Regions from separate parts of the Kocuria sp. CPCC 205261 genome, predicted to be linked through region 1. Evidence: riboswitches for the same ligand, from Rfam matches in the RefSeq annotation. Region 1 holds a riboswitch; the other holds the start of a gene.

Region 1 (5,184 bases):
AAGTTCTGCGGGCTTACCAAGCGCTACCCCGGCCGGCTCACCAAGCTTTCGGCGGTGGGCCAGACGGGTTCGGTCGAGGCACTGCAGTTCATCGGCCCGGACGAGGGCGAGTACCCGGGGTCCTGGGCGCCGTTCAAGGACATCCTCACGTTCTTGGGTGGCGGCAAGCGGTCGAGCCTGTCCATCGTGGCGCGCCAGCTCGAGGACTCCGAGCGCTTCGAGGAATGGTTCGTGGGTCACCTGCAGGCCCTCGGTTTCCTGGAGGTGATCCGGGACGAGAACTGGACGGTGCGCCGCTGGCAGGTGTGCTCCCCGGCTTTGACCCAGCTCGTGGACGGCTCCATCCTGCTCACGGGCGGGTGGAAGACCGACCAAGAGGACGCCGTGACGCAGGCGGTCGGGGCCCAGGGTGGTGAGGTCGTGGTGCTGTCCCCGGAGGACCATGCGACCACCATGCTCCAGGATGTGGACCTCGACGCGCTGAGCAAGCTGCTGCCCGAGGGGCTGTGCGACGTGGTCTACGACGCCGGGCCCGTCATGCTCGACACCCTGCCCCCGTTGTCCTCGGTCGTCGCCGGGCTGCCCCTGAAGGAGATGCAGTACAACGGGGTCGCGGAACGCTTCGTGCCCGCGGACGCCACGTGGGAGGCCACGGACGACCGCAACCAGGCGGGGCTGTACCGGATCAACCACCACCACAAGACGCGCTACGCCTACCGCACCGCGGAGGACGTGGTCTCGGGTCACGCCCGTCCCGTGTCCTCGGGGCTCGGCAAGCACCTCGCGGCGCGGGACACCGGCACGGCGTTGGTCAGCTACGATCCCGAGCTGCGGTTGCTCTCCGTGCCCATCGGTGCCGCCCTGCCGGGGCTGTACGCGCGCGCCACGGTGCTGTGCTCGGGGCTGCTGCCCACGCTCGTGGACGAGGACTTCTCCCTGAACTACGGGGACGTCTCCGAGGAGTTCGCGAGCGCCCTCGTGGCCAAGCTGCTGGGCTGACAGTGCCGCCCCGGGCGAACGGGGGGTGTGCTCGTGGGGCCGCGCGGCTGCATTCGGCTGCTGCGCGGCCCTCCCCTACAGTGAGGTGGCGTGCCATGACTAACGGCTGGTAGTAAGGCGCCTCAACCCCGGGTCGTCCGACGTCCGACCCGCATCCCCGACGTGACCACACACGATTCCTCGTCCATCCGTCACCCACGCCCGGGCTCGTCGCCCGTCGCGGATCCGCCCGCCCCGTCCGGGCCCCTCGCTCTGCGCCACCCCGGTTGCCCGTCTACTGGCGGGTCTTCGTGGCCGCGGCAACCCTGCTTGTCTCGCTGTCCGCCTGGGCCACGGAGGCACCCGAGCACGCCGACGCCGTGATCGGCGGCGTGGTCGCGTGGGTCGCCTCCCGGCTGGGGTGGTTCTACATCCTCCCGGCCGCTCTCGTGATCCTGGTCGCGGACAGCAGGCACGGCACGATCAAGATGGGCCCGGACCACGCGAAACCCCAGTTCAACCTGTTCACGGGGTGGGCCATGTACGCCCTGATGGGCATGGCCTTCGGCTACTTCGCCTACGGCTTCGGCATGCCGCTGAGCATCCGCTCCGCTCTCTACCCCTGATCGGGTGCCGGATCCACGGTGCCGCCGGCGACGCCGTGGACACCGCGGCGCTGCTGGGGACCATCCTTGGGGTGGCCGCGTCCCTGGGGATCGGGGTGGTCCAGTTGAACTTCGGACTGCGCTACCTGTTCGGCGTCCCCGAAAACCTGGCGGTGCCGTCGGCACTGACCGCCCTGGGGGTCTTCATGGCGGTGGCTTCGTGCGTCTTGGGCGTGGACAAGGGCATCCGGCGGCTTTCCGAGCAGAGCATCATCCTGGCGATCGGGCTCATGCTGTACGTGCTCATCACCGGGCGCACGGCGTTCCTGCTGGATGCGATCGTCAAGGGCGTGAGCGGATTGCGCGTGGCAGACGCCTCGGTGATGTCCGAGCTCGTGACGGTGAACCCGAAGATCACGGTCTTCATGATCGGTGAACGCGCCGCCGAGCTGATCGCCCAGGACCGGGACGCGACCGCCCGGTGAGCACGGCCGCCAAGAACCGAGCAGGCTGAGAACATGGGTGTGGCCCGGGTCCGTCCAGACCCGGGCCACACCCGATCGTGGAGTTCGCGGTCGCGGGGACCGTGCTCGTGAGGACTACGCGGGCAAGGGCTCCAGCTTGTAGAAGGACACCCCGCCGGTCACCCGGGACGCTCCGGGGACCAGGAGTCTGCTGTACTTGGCGCACCACTGGCCGCGCCCCCGTGTGTGCTGTGCGGCGAGTGCGACCTCACGGGCGTCGTCCGCGAAGTACTCGTGCTCGTGACCGTCCGATCCCGTGATGGACACCACGTGCCGGGCGGGGTCCGCCTGAACGGTGACGTCCACCCACTGTTCGCGGGTGTCGGGGTGGGATTTCTGGGTTGTCGTGTTCATGATGTCGGGCCTCTGATTTTTCCGGTCGCTTGCCGGAACCACACGTGTGGCCCCGGCCGCTTCGTCATCCAATCCACCCCTGAACCGAGGGTTGGCGTACGCCGAGTTGGAGCTCTGGGCGCGCGGTGACGTCCTTGTCGTTGCGCGGGCGCATCTCGTGAAGCTGCTTCGAGCCTATCCGTGGATTCGGGGGACCAGCCAGGCGCGGACCGAGAATGTCATCAAAACTTAATCAAGCTTCTGTTGAGTAACATCTGGCACCCGGCGGCGTTTCTCACGGGGTGCGCAGGCCGGCCCCGCGCGTACCGCGCATCCGGGAGGTGACCGTGCGAGCGCGCTCGTAGTGGCCCAGCAACTGCTCGCACACGGCACCCCACGTGCGCTCCTGCACGCACTGGTGGGCGGTGCGCGCGAAGGCGAGGCGTTTGGCGTCGTCGCCCGCGAGGTCTCGGACGCGCTCGCGCAACCCGGCCAGGTCACCCGGGGCGTAGAGCCACCCGTTACGCGAGGAGTCCACGAGGTCCAGGGGGCCGCCGCGGCCCACGGCCACCACTGGGACCCCGGAGGCCATGGCTTCCTGGATGGTCTGGCAGAACGTCTCGTGCTCACCGGGGTGCACGAACACGTCCAGCGACGCCATGGCCGTGGCGAGTTCGGTGCCCGTGAGGAAGCCCTCGAAGTGCGCGTTGGGCAATACCGAGCGCAGCGACTCCTTCCCGGGGCCGGAACCGATGATCACGAGCCGGGTGTCCGGCAGGGCGTCGATCGCGGCGAGGTCCGCGACCTGCTTCTCGGGGGCCAACCGCCCCACGTATCCCACGAGTCGCTTGCCGCCGCCCACGCGCTCGCGCCACGCGTGATCGCGCAGTGCGGGACGGAACCGGCTCGTGTCCACGCCGCGGCGCCACATGTGCACCCGCTGGACGCCGTGCTCGTGGAGTTGGCTGATCGACGCCGTGGAGGGAGCGAGCGTGAGGGTCGCACTGTTGTGCATCGCACGCACGTGGGACCACATGGCGGTCTCCAGCACGGATGCACCGTAGCGTGCGGCGTAACCGGGCACGTCCGTCTGGTACACGGCCACGCACGGCAGACCCAAACCCTTGGCGGCCTGGATGGCCTGCCACCCGAGCACGAACGGGGACGCCACGTGCACCACGTCCGGCGCGAAGCGGGCCAGGATGCGCTGCATGCGACTCACGGTGCAGCTCGCCACGCGGACCTCGGGATAGCCCGCGAGCGGCAGAGACGGGATGCGCTCGATCCGTACGCCGTCCACGTGGTCCACCGAGCCCAGGAACAGGGTCTTCTCGTAGGAGGGGGCGATCACCATGGCCTCGTGTCCGTGATCCCGCAGGTGTTCCAGGACGCGGATCACCGAATGAGTGACACCGTTGACGTGGGGGAGGAACTGTTCGGCCACCAATGCAATTCTCACGGTTCCCACTGTGGGCCCGGCGCCTCACGGGGGAGTCACCCGGGGGTGGCCCGCAGGTGAAGTCCGGGCTAACTTCGCTGCCCGTGGTGCGCGGGTGAACGTGAAAAGATGTTCGGTGATGAAACTTCCCTCACTGCCCGGCGTGGTCTCGGGCGTACGCGACCGCTTCACGTCGCACGGTTCGTCCCCCGTGCGCGCCGCCGACGTGCCCCGCCCCGAACCGGACGACTCCCCGGGACTGCCCATGCCGCTCGCGCTGCAGGGCGTGATCGAGCTGCTCGCGGTGGCCGTGGTGGGCCTGTTGCTGGGCACCGTGCTCCTGGGTGCGGTATGGGCTGCGGGGGGCTTCGCAACCCTGGGCGCGGGCGGGAGCCTGCAGCTCGCCGGTCAGGTCTGGTTGCTCGCGCACTGCGTGCCCCTCACGATCCAAGCCATCCAGGGCCTGTCGCTGGACGGTGGCGGGACGGTCACGCTCGTGCCTCTAGGGCTCACGCTGATCCCGTTCGGCCTCGCGGTGATCGCGGGCCGCCGGATCGCCCGGGCGTGCTGGCGCGGTCAGTTCCTGATCCCGTTCTTCGCCGGGATGCTCGCGTACGCGCTCTTCGGGGCCCTCGTGGGCTGGCTCAGCCGCACCGAACAAGTCTCGGTGGACCTCGTGGCGGCCGCCCTGTTGCCCCTGGTCCCGGCCGGGTTGGGCACCCTCGTGGGCGGGTGGAGCGCTTCGCGCTCGCTCGCCGCGGTGCTCGGGGCCGACGTCGCGTCCTGGTTGCAGCGCACGAGCCAGCACTCACGCTGGGCCGGTTCCTACGTGTGGGCCGTGATCCGCGCCGGTTTCCTCGCCGCGGTCACCGCTGTGGCGGCCGGTGCCCTGTTGTTCGTGGTGGCGCTCGCGTGGAACTGGGACCGCGTGATCACGGTCTACCAGGACCTCGGTACTGGCGCTGCGGGGGACACCGCCCTGACGGCACTGCAGTTCGGGTACCTGCCCAACATGGTCGTGTGGGCGCTCACGTGGGCCACCGGTGCCGGCTTCTCGCTGGGCACCGGGACCCTGGTGTCGCCGTTCCAGAGCACGCTGGGACCGCTGCCGCAGTTCCCGGCGCTTGCCGCGCTGCCCACCGGTGACCCGTGGCTGTACGCCCCTGCGGTCCTGGGGTTGCCCGTGCTCGCGGGTCTGCTCGCGGGGTGGTGGTTCTGCCGCGAGGGTGAGAACCACCTGGACGACTGGATGGCCATCCGCCTGCCTCTGCGCTGGATCACGTTCGTGCTCTCCACCGTGCTCACG
Region 2 (5,184 bases), on a different contig from region 1:
GCGATCTTCAACGAGAACGTGCGCGTGGTGGCCGCCCGGCACGACGCCGTGATGGTGGACCTCTGGGGACTGCAGCAACTGGGGGAACCTGCCATGTGGGCACCGGACCGGTTGCACTTCTCGCCCCTGGGCCACCAGCTCATCGCGTGCGAGGTCCTGGACTCCCTGGGGGTCGAGCACGACCTGGTTCCCGGTGAACTCGGGGACCGCCCCGCGCGCACGTGGCGCGAGGCGCGTCGAGAGGACCTCGTGTGGGCCGGGAAGTACCTGGTCCCGTGGGTCGGCCGCCGGATCCGGCGTCGCAGCTCGGGGGACAACATCACCGCCAAGCGCCCTTCGTTCGGGCGCACCACGATCCCCGGTGCGGGCGAGGGCATCCCTGTCGAGGACCGGGAGGCCTGAGCCGGCCCGGGGCCGGGTCACCCAGTCCCGCCAGTCAGGGCCGCGCCCACTGAAGCCGACCCGTTCCCACCGGGTCTCACCGCTGAAACCGACCCGTCAGGGCTCCCTGCTCAATCCCGCAGCACGGTCTCCCGCAGCAACATGCCCACCTGCGGAGTTTCGATCAGGAACCCGTCGTGCCCGCTCGGGGACGTGATCGTGTGCAGCTCCTGCTCCCCCGGTAGCGCAGCCACGAGTTCGGCGGATTCCGAGGGGAAGAACAACCGATCGGAGTCCACCGCGGCCACGAGCCACTCGCACCGCGTGCGGGCGAGGACGTCCCGTAGCTCGCCGCGGCCCCGAGCGACGTCGTGCGACATCAAGGTCTCGTTGACACTCAGGTACGAGTTCGCGTCGAAGCGGCCCGCGAGTTTGGACGCCTGGTGGTCCAGGTAGCTCTCCACCTGGTACCGACCGCGGTCCGCGACGTGGGTGGCCTCGGGGTCCTCACGGGGTTGGGGTTCGCGGCCGAAGCGCGTCTCCAGCTCGTGCGCGCTGCGATAGGTGATGTGCGCGATCCGCCGCGCGAGCCCCAGACCCGCCTCCGGGTACTCGCCCGCGTAGTAGTCGCCGCCCCGGAAGTTCGGGTCCTGGCGGATCGCGAGCGACTGTGCCTGTCCCCACGCGAGCTGCTCGGCACCCACGCGCGCGTTGGCCGCGATCACGGCGCACGCGGCCACCCGATCCGGGTGGGACACGGCCCACTCGAGGGCGCGAGCTCCGCCCATGGACCCGCCGATCACGAGCCGCCACCGGGAGACTCCGAGCGCCCGAGCGAGCAGGGCCTCCGCGGTCACCGAGTCCCGCACGGTCACGCGCGGGAAACGCGAGCCCCACGGGACGCCGTCCGGTGCGGGACTCGCGGGTCCCGTGCTGCCGTAGCACCCGCCCAGGATGTTGGCGCACACCACGAAGTAGCGGTCCGTGTCGATCGCGGCACCCGGGCCCACGAGTCCGTCCCACCAACCGTCCGCCGCGGCGGCCGCGCCCTCGGGAGCGCTCGCGGCGTCCTCGTGTCCCGCGCCACCGCGCGCCACGTGCGTGTCACCCGTGAGCGCGTGCTCGATCAGCACCGCGTTGGAACCGTCCGCCGCGAGCTCGCCCCACGTCTCGTACGCGAGGTGCACGTCCGGCAGCCGGAACCGGGACTCGAGCACGAGCTCGCCGAGTTCGGCCCGCCGTACGACGCCGTCGCGCCGCGTGCGCGGCCCGTTGCCCACGACCGTCATGGTCAGTTCCCCGTGTCCTCCGCCGACGACGCCGCGTCACCGGCAGCGTCGCCGCGCGCACCCACCGCGGCGAATCCGGACTCGAGGTCCGCGAGGATGTCGTCGATGCCCTCGACACCCACGGACAGCCGCACGAATCCCGGTTCCACGCCGGCCGCGAGCTGCTCCTCGTCCTTGAGCTGGGCGTGCGTCGTGGAGGCGGGGTGAATCACGAGCGAGCGCACGTCACCGATGTTCGCCACGTTGGAGTGCAGGCTCAGGGCGTCCACGAACGCGACACCGGCGTCCCGGCCGCCGTCGAGCACGAAACCGAGCACCGACCCGGCACCGTTGGGCGCGTACTTCAGGGCGCGGTCGTGCCAGCGCGAGGACTCGAGACCGGCGTAGGACACCGAGCGCACCTCGGGGCGGGCCTCGAGCCACTCGGCGACCTTCTGCGCGTTGGCCACGTGACGTTCCATGCGCAACGACAGCGTCTCGATGCCCTGCTCGATCAAGAACGCGTTGAACGGAGAGATCGAGGTCCCCAGATCACGCAGCAACTGCACGCGCGCTTTGAGGATGTACGAGAGGTTGACGCCGAAGGCCCCGTCCGCACCGAGATCGCGGGCGTAGACGAGCCCGTTGTACGTCTCGTCCGGTTGGTTGAAACCGGGGAAGCGCTCGGGGTCCCGCGAGTAGTCGAACGCTCCGGTGTCCACGATGAACCCGCCGATCGCCGTGCCGTGGCCGCCCAGGAACTTGGTGGCCGAGTGCAGCACGATGTCCGCGCCCCACTCGATGGGCCGCACCAAGTAGGGCGTGGCGATCGTGTTGTCCACGATGAGCGGGACACCCGCCTCGTGGGCGATCCCGGCGATCGTCTCGATGTCGAGCACGTCGTTGCGGGGGTTCGGGATGGATTCACCGAAGAACGCCACGGTGTTCTCGCGCACCGCGTCCCGCCACTGCGCGGGATTGTCCGGGTCCGAGACGAACGTGGTCTCCACGCCCATGCGCGGCAGCGTGTGCTTGAGCAGGTTGTACGACCCGCCGTACAGGGACGGGCTGGCCACCACGTGGGTTCCGGCGCCGCCCAGGTTGAGGATCGCGAGCGTGGCCGCGGCCTGTCCGGAGGAGACCATCAGGGCCCCCACGCCGCCCTCGAGGGACGCGACCCGGTTCTCCACGACCTCCGTGGTGGGGTTGGTCAGGCGCGAGTAGATGGGGCCCATCTCCTCGAGCGCGAACCGGGCCGCCGCCGTGCGGGCGTCCGGGAACACGAAGGACGTGGTCTGGTGGATCGGCAGGGCGCGCGACCCGGTCACAGGGTCGGGGTTCTGGCCCGCGTGGATCTGTCGGGTTTCGAACGACCAGCCCTGGGGATTGTCGGGGGTGGGAGCGGTGCTCATGGCCGTACTCCTTCTCGGAGGGATCAGGGGTCCGGTGGCGATCCGCACGGTGCCCGTGCTGTGACCGGGCACCAACGACCCGCGCTTGCCGCATGACGTCGGTCGACGCCACGGCCAGGTCCTCACCCAGGGCACCCCACCGCGGAAGGGAGGGTTGCCGGTCAGCTAGCTGGGGCTTCGCGCTGACTCTCGTGACCTATTACCTCATTGTCCGAACCCGGCGGGGCGGGAGTCAAGCCGGGGACGCTGCGAGCGGGCTCGGGGTCAGTGGCCGCTCGTTCCTGCTGTTCCATCTCCCGGGTGTGCAGTTCCCGGTCCTTCATCTCACGTGGATGGACGTAGAACAGACCCGTGAGCACCGCGATCACGAACACCGCGAGCATCACGAAGAACAACGGCCGCACGCCGGTCAGGTAGATGACGGGGATGGCCAGCACCGTGACCAACCCGCCCCCGAAGAACGGTTCGAACACCAGCTGCTTGTAACCGAACGCCTCGAACACCGGGTCTTGGCCTCCGGGCCCACCACGCGCATGAGGATCAGCCCGGTGGCGGTCACACCCATGGACTGGCGGAAGTCACCGATACCGCGCCCGAATTAGTAGCGACCGATGATGTGGGGTGCCAACCACAGGAAAATGGCCACGTTGAACGCGATGCCGACCACCGCCAGGATGGTGAACGCCGCCAGCCACGGCCGCGATGGACATGTGCAGGGAGAACGGTTCCACGGAGGACGGGCGGCTGGTCATGGTGCCGGCGGGGTAGTACTCGTCGCTGCGGAACAGGCCGTTCTCGCCCCACGGCCCGTCGAAGCGGCCCAGCACCTGCGGGCCCAGGAGCAGGAGGATCGCGCCGCCGATGATGGAGCTCGGCAGGAACAGGCTCTGGACCCAACCCACCTTGACGTGCACGAACTTCCCCAGGAGCAGGGCGACTCGGAGGATCAGGAGTGTGAAACCGACGGCATTTGCGGACACGGGAACCACCTCGTAGTGATCGGGATCGATATCGGTCTCAGGTCACATAGCGAGGGCCCGGTCGGAGACTCCCCGGCTGATGCTGCGGACTCCAGCCTCTGAGACGCGCGTCTCGTTGACCTGGACCAACACAGTCCCCGCCCGGATCAGCCGTCCCGATGTCAGGTCTCGGGAGGTGCGGAGAGCCGGCCCTGCCCACCGGACCGGGCGGCGCAGGTCACACACTCGCCGGGCTCGCGCTCGATTTGGTGGCCCGTGTGGCCGGTGCCACCATGGCGTCATGAACTTGGATCACGTTTCCTTCGCGGCTCAGCCCGACGGCCTCGAGGCCACCACCGAACGCATCGCGAACCGGTTGGGGATCGAACCGGTCAAGGGCGGTGTGCACCCCCGTTTCGGCACCCGGAACATGATCCTGCCGCTCACCGACCACCAGTACGTGGAGGTCGTCACGGTGCTCGAGCACCCCGCCGCGGAGAAGGCGCCGTTCGGTCAGGCCGTCCGTGCCCGTTCCGACGCCGGCGGCGGCTGGCTCGGCTGGGTCGTGGAGGTCCCCGACCTCGCGCCCTTCGAGGCCAAGCTGGGCCGCCCCTCCGTGCCCGGTGGCCGGTTGTTCCCCGACGGTCGGCAGCTCGAATGGCATCAGATCGGCGTGAAGGGTTTGATCTCCGACCCGCAGTTGCCGTTCATGGTGCACTTCGATTCCGAGGACGAGATGCACCCGTCCCAGGCGCGGATCACGGACGTCCGGTTGAGCGGGATGGAGATCGCCGGCTCCCCCGACCGCGTCACGGAGTGGCTCGGCGGTCCCGTGGAGGACGTCCTGGGCTCGCTGGACGTCACCTGGTGCGCCCCCAACGGCACCCCCGGGGTCATGGCCGTCTCGTTCGACACCCCGGACGGCACCGTCACCATTTGATCTGGTTCCCTTCGGTGCGGCCGACGACGCCGCTCCACCGGTCTCCGGCATCAGCCCGCGAGCAGTTGCGGGGCCAGGAAGCCCACGGTGTCCAGGAGGGCGTGGGCGATCAGCAGCGGCATGAGTCGACCGCCGCGGCGGTAGAGCCACACGAACACGAGTCCCATGACCAGGTTCCCGAGCGTGGGTCCGAACCCCTGGTACAGGTGATAGCTGGCCCGCAC

The links. Region 1 has a riboswitch for S-adenosylmethionine ahead of RF646_RS08395 (hypothetical protein). Riboswitches for the same ligand answer to the same signal wherever they lie in the genome.
Region 2: it holds a riboswitch for S-adenosylmethionine, as region 1 does, so the genes downstream of both, RF646_RS09750 (bifunctional o-acetylhomoserine/o-acetylserine sulfhydrylase) here and RF646_RS08395 (hypothetical protein) in region 1, are expected to answer to the same signal.

Annotation. Positions count from the first base shown of each region.
Region 1 covers NZ_JAVKPU010000007.1:67,932-73,115, forward strand. The annotation lists gene RF646_RS08380 (hypothetical protein) at 1-999, shown strand, start outside; gene RF646_RS08385 (BCCT family transporter) at 1,290-1,604, shown strand; gene RF646_RS08390 (BCCT family transporter) at 1,640-2,068, shown strand; gene RF646_RS08395 (hypothetical protein) at 2,183-2,461, opposite strand; SAM riboswitch class IV at 2,482-2,624, opposite strand; gene RF646_RS08400 (glycosyltransferase family 4 protein) at 2,736-3,899, opposite strand; gene RF646_RS08405 (DUF6350 family protein) at 4,018-5,184, shown strand, end outside.
Region 2 covers NZ_JAVKPU010000009.1:29,493-34,676, reverse strand. The annotation lists gene RF646_RS09760 (SGNH/GDSL hydrolase family protein) at 1-402, shown strand, start outside; gene RF646_RS09755 (homoserine O-acetyltransferase) at 513-1,670, opposite strand; gene RF646_RS09750 (bifunctional o-acetylhomoserine/o-acetylserine sulfhydrylase) at 1,673-3,061, opposite strand; SAM riboswitch class IV at 3,138-3,258, opposite strand; gene RF646_RS09745 (hypothetical protein) at 3,223-3,564, opposite strand; gene RF646_RS09740 (hypothetical protein) at 3,640-4,041, opposite strand; gene RF646_RS09735 (VOC family protein) at 4,322-4,960, shown strand; gene RF646_RS09730 (CPBP family intramembrane glutamic endopeptidase) at 5,011-5,184, opposite strand, start outside.